DNA from 2 places in the Plantibacter sp. VKM Ac-2876 genome. Region 2 is predicted to be linked to the other one. Evidence: predicted binding sites of a transcription regulator. Region 2 holds the regulator's gene; the other holds the start of a gene.

Region 1 (2,395 bases), 550 kb from region 2:
CGGCGATCGACGCTGCGTTGAGCAGCGCGGAGCGCGTGACCTTCACCGGGTCGTTGATGCCGGCAGCGAGCATGTCGACGTACTCACCGGTCGCGGCGTTGAGGCCGTGTCCGACGGGCAGGTTGCGGACCTTGTCGGCGACGACGCCGGGCTCGAGCCCTGCGTTGAGCGCGATCTGCTTGAGCGGAGCGTCGATGGCGACCTTGACGATGTTCGCACCGGTCGCCTCGTCACCGACGAGCTCGAGCTTCTCGAACGCGGTCTTGCCGGCCTGGATCAGGGCGACGCCACCACCGGCGACGATGCCCTCTTCGACGGCGGCCTTCGCGTTGCGAACGGCGTCCTCGATGCGGTGCTTGCGCTCCTTGAGCTCGACCTCGGTCGCCGCACCGGCCTTGATCACCGCCACACCGCCCGCGAGCTTGGCGAGACGCTCCTGGAGCTTCTCGCGGTCGTAGTCGCTGTCGGTGTTGTCGATCTCCTTGCGGATCTGCGAGACACGACCGGCGATGGCGTCGGCGTCGCCGGCACCCTCGACGATGGTGGTCTCATCCTTGGTGATGACGACCTTGCGAGCACGGCCGAGCAGGTCGAGGGTGACGGTCTCGAGCTTGAGGCCGACCTCCTCGGAGATGACCTGGCCACCGGTGAGGATGGCGATGTCCTGCAGCTGAGCCTTGCGGCGGTCGCCGAAGCCCGGAGCCTTGACGGCGACGGACTTGAAGATGCCACGGATCTTGTTGACGACGAGCGTCGCGAGAGCTTCGCCGTCGACGTCCTCAGCGATGATGAGGAGCTGCTTGCCCGACTGGATGACCTGGTCGACAATCGGCAGGAGGTCCTTGATCGCGGAGATCTTCTGGTTGGCGATGAGGATGTAGGGGTCCTCGAACACCGCTTCCTGGCGGTCGGGGTCGGTCACGAAGTACTGCGACAGGTAGCCCTTGTCGAAGCGCATGCCCTCGGTGAGCTCGAGCTCGGTGCCGAAGGTGTTCGACTCCTCGACGGTGACGACGCCCTCCTTGCCGACCTTGTCGATCGCCTCGGCGATGATCTCGCCGATGGTGGTGTCGCCGGCGGAGATGGAAGCGGTCGCAGCGATCTCCTCCTTGGTCTCCACCTCCTTGGCGTTGGCGATGAGCTCGACCGTGACGGCCTCGACGGCCTTCTCGATGCCGCGCTTGAGGCTGATGGGGTCGGCGCCTGCGGCGACGTTGCGGAGGCCCTCGCGGACGAGCGCCTGTGCCAGCACGGTCGCCGTGGTGGTGCCGTCGCCGGCGACGTCGTCGGTCTTCTTGGCGACCTCCTTGACGAGCTCCGCGCCGATCTTCTCGTACGGGTCGTCGAGTTCGATCTCCTTGGCGATGGACACGCCGTCGTTGGTGATCGTGGGGGCGCCCCACTTCTTCTCGAGGACAACGTTGCGACCGCGCGGCCCAAGGGTGACCTTGACCGTGTCAGCAAGAATGTTCAGTCCACGCTCGAGGCCGCGACGGGCCTCCTCGTCGAAAGCAATGATCTTAGCCATGTGTGTTTTTCGTCCCTCCCGGACGTCATGAACGTTGTTAGCACTCAATGAGTACGAGTGCTAGGTCGATTCTGGCACTCAGGGGGTGGGAGTGCAAGTGAGCACCGGTGCCCTGAGCGAACTCCCGGGAACAGCCCTGAAACGACGAACGACGCCGCCCACCGAAGTGGACGGCGTCGCAGGAATCGCGTACCTGATCAGCGGCTACGCCAGGCGCACACCCTCGGCCTGAGGCCCCTTTGCTCCAGTGCCGACCTCGAAGACGACCGCCTGGCCCTCTTCCAAGGACTTGTAGCCGCTCATGTCGATCGCCGAGTAGTGGACGAAGACATCCTGTCCGCCGTCGTCGACCGTGATGAAGCCGAAGCCCTTCTCAGCGTTGAACCACTTGACGGTTCCGTTCGCCATTTCATACTCCCATTGCTGCGTGCTCGCAGGCACCGACTGTTGCCGGACCCGGACCTGCCATCCGGGATCGGGACCCCGGTGACCACCCTGCGCCGAAGCGGACCCGGGGGCGAGTCGAGACGGGACGGGATGAGCGGCCAATTCCAGATACTAATCCGGAGCACCGCGCGGATTCACCCCGAAATCGACAAACGGGGCGGAGTGATACGACAACTCAACACGGAGGAAACACTCCCGAAACACGGCGTGCCGGCGACCTGAGCGATCGACCTGTTACAGCCGCGCTCAGGCGGCTGGCTGGTAGTCCGCGCCGACCACGACGACGATGCGGAGGACCGGCGCCTCGCCCTCCTCGACGGGGATCGCGTACGTGTCCGTGATCTGGATCGGGATGCCGCCGAGCGCGTTCGCGATAGCGCGGGCGACGCCCTCCTGCGACGGATCCTGGTAGTAGACGCC
Region 2 (2,395 bases):
GCCGGGATGTCGACCGAGACGGTGCGGCGGGCACGGAGCCGGCCCTGACCCTGGCACGTGACGCACGGGGTCGCGATGATCGTGCCGTAGCCGCGGCAGGTGCCGCAGGGCGCCGAGGTCATGACGTTGCCGAGCAGCGAGCGGACGGCCCGCTGGATCGAGCCGGTGCCGTGACAGATGTCGCAGGTCACCGGTGAGGTGCCGGGCTGGCAGCAGGAGCCGTTGCAGGTGCTGCAGAGCACGGCGGTGTCGACCTCGAGGTCGCGGTGGGTGCCGAAGATGACCTCGTCGAGGTCGAGCTCGACGCGCAACAGGGCGTCTTCGCCGCGTGCGCGACGGGACTTGGGTCCGCGCTGCTGGCCGCCCCCGCCGAAGAAGGTGTCGAAGATGTCGCCGAAGCCGCCGAACCCGGCGTCGCCGCCACCGAACCCACCCGCCTGCGGACCGAGGTCGTACTGCTGGCGCTGCTTGGGGTCGCTCAGCACGTCGTAGGCGTGCGTGACCTCCTTGAACCGTTCCGAGGCGTCGGAACCCGGGTTCACGTCGGGGTGCAGTTCGCGTGCGAGGCGGCGGTACGCCTTCTTGATCTCTTCGGGCGTCGCCTCCTTGGCGACACCGAGTGCTGCGTAGTGGTCGGGGTAGTCAGCCACTGAGGGCCTTTCGTTCGAGGTGCGGAAGGTGTTGGGGGACGCGACGAGGATGCGTCACTCGGCGTCGAGGATGCGCGAGAGGTACCTGGCGACGGCGCGGACCGCAGCCATGTTGCTCGCGTAGTCCATTCTCGTGGGGCCGAGGACGCCGAGCCGGGCGATTTCGCCACCAGAGGAACGGTAGTTCCCGGCGAGGACACTCGTGGTCTCGAGGCCGAACGACGCGTTCTCCCGCCCGATGCTGGCGACCACGCTGTCGCGCTCGGACTCCATCTCGCCGAAGAGCCGGAGCAGCACGACCTGCTGCTCGATGGCGTCCAGGACCGGATAGATGCTGCCGGGGAAGTCGTCTTCGGTGCGGGCGAGGTTGGCGGCACCGGCCATGACGAGGCGGTCCTGGCGCTGCGCCGAGAGCTGTTCGCGCACCGCGTCGACGATGCGGACGGCCGCCGCGCGGTCGAGGTCGGCGATGTCGGCGGGGACGTCGCCGATCGCGTCGTGGGCGTCGAGGAGTGGACGGCCCGCGACCGCCTCGTTGCACAGCGAGCGGAGCCGCGAGATGAGGTCGTCGTCGACGGGGCTCTCCGTCTCGATGAGCCGCTGCTCGACGCGACCGTTGTCGAGGATGATGACCGCGAGCACACGGTTCGGGGTGACGCTCACCAACTCGAGGTGGCGGACGCGTGCCCGGGAGAACATCGGGTACTGAACGAGCGCGACCTGGTTCGTCAACTGTGAGAGCAGCCGCACCGTGCGGTGCAGGACCTCGTCGAGGTCGCCGGACGCGCCGAGGAAGGTCTCGATCGCCGTCCGTTGGGCGTTGTTCAGCGGACGGCGGTCGGCCAGGTGGTCGACGAACATCCGGTAGCCCTTGTCGGTCGGCACCCGGCCGGAGGAGGTGTGCGGGGCGGCGATGAGCTCTTCGTCCTCGAGCTGCGCCATGTCGTTGCGGATGGTGGCTGCGGAGACCCCGAAGGAGTGGCGGTCGACGATCGTCTTGGACCCGACGGGCTCACGCGAGGCGACGTAGTCCTGCACGATGACCCGGAGCACTTCGAGACCGCGATCCGACACCATCTCGATCTCCTCCCGTCATCCACCTCGGAGCACCGACCATCAGCACTCGAAGACCCTGACTGCCAATCATATCGTGGCCTCCGCCCAGCCGTCCCTTGCGCGGCCCCGTGCCGCGGGAATACCGTTGGCCGCAGGCGTGGGTCCCTGATGAGCGACACCTGGTGCGATACGCTCAGCTGGACCAATTGAATATCACTCTCCGTGAAAGGTGCGAAGATGTCCGATCCGAACGCTCAGCCGCCCGTCGACCCAGCGAAGGGCGGGCCGGTTCCGCCTGCAGGAGACGGCGCGACGCCCCCTCCCGCAGCTCCGCAGCAGCCGCCCGCAGGCGCCTACCCGCCCCCGCCCGCCGGTGGCTACGCGCCGCCGCCTCCCGCTGCCGGCTCCTACCCGCCGCCGCCCGCAGGCGCCCCGCAGTACCAGCAGCCGTACGCCGCCGCTCAGCCCATGAGCCCGTCGGATGAGAAGCTCTGGTCGACGCTCATCCACATCGGTGGGATCTTCTTCGGATTCATCCCGCCGCTGATCGGCTACCTGGTCCTCAAGGACCGCGGCCCGTTCATCAAGGCGCACACGCTCACCGCCCTGAACTTCCAGCTGACGATGCTGATCGCGCTCGTGGTCGGCTCGATCCTGACGATCGTCGTGGTGGGTCTGTTCATCATCAT

The links. Region 2 encodes HrcA, which represses chaperone genes, less so after heat shock. Its sites were predicted from a motif close to TTNGCACTCGNNNNNNNCGAGTGCNAA; they were not measured.
Region 1: groL (chaperonin GroEL) is a predicted target of HrcA. The motif match lies at 1,566-1,592, and genes of this name have one in related genera.

The regions. Positions count from the first base shown of each region.
Region 1 covers NZ_JADKSI010000002.1:1,072,340-1,074,734, forward strand. The annotation lists gene groL (chaperonin GroEL) at 1-1,528, opposite strand, end outside; gene ITJ62_RS11455 (cold-shock protein) at 1,733-1,936, opposite strand; gene ITJ62_RS11460 (LytR C-terminal domain-containing protein) at 2,222-2,395, opposite strand, start outside.
Region 2 covers NZ_JADKSI010000002.1:524,333-526,727, forward strand. The annotation lists gene dnaJ (molecular chaperone DnaJ) at 1-650, opposite strand, end outside; gene hrcA (heat-inducible transcriptional repressor HrcA) at 705-1,727, opposite strand; gene ITJ62_RS18990 (DUF4870 domain-containing protein) at 1,944-2,395, shown strand, end outside.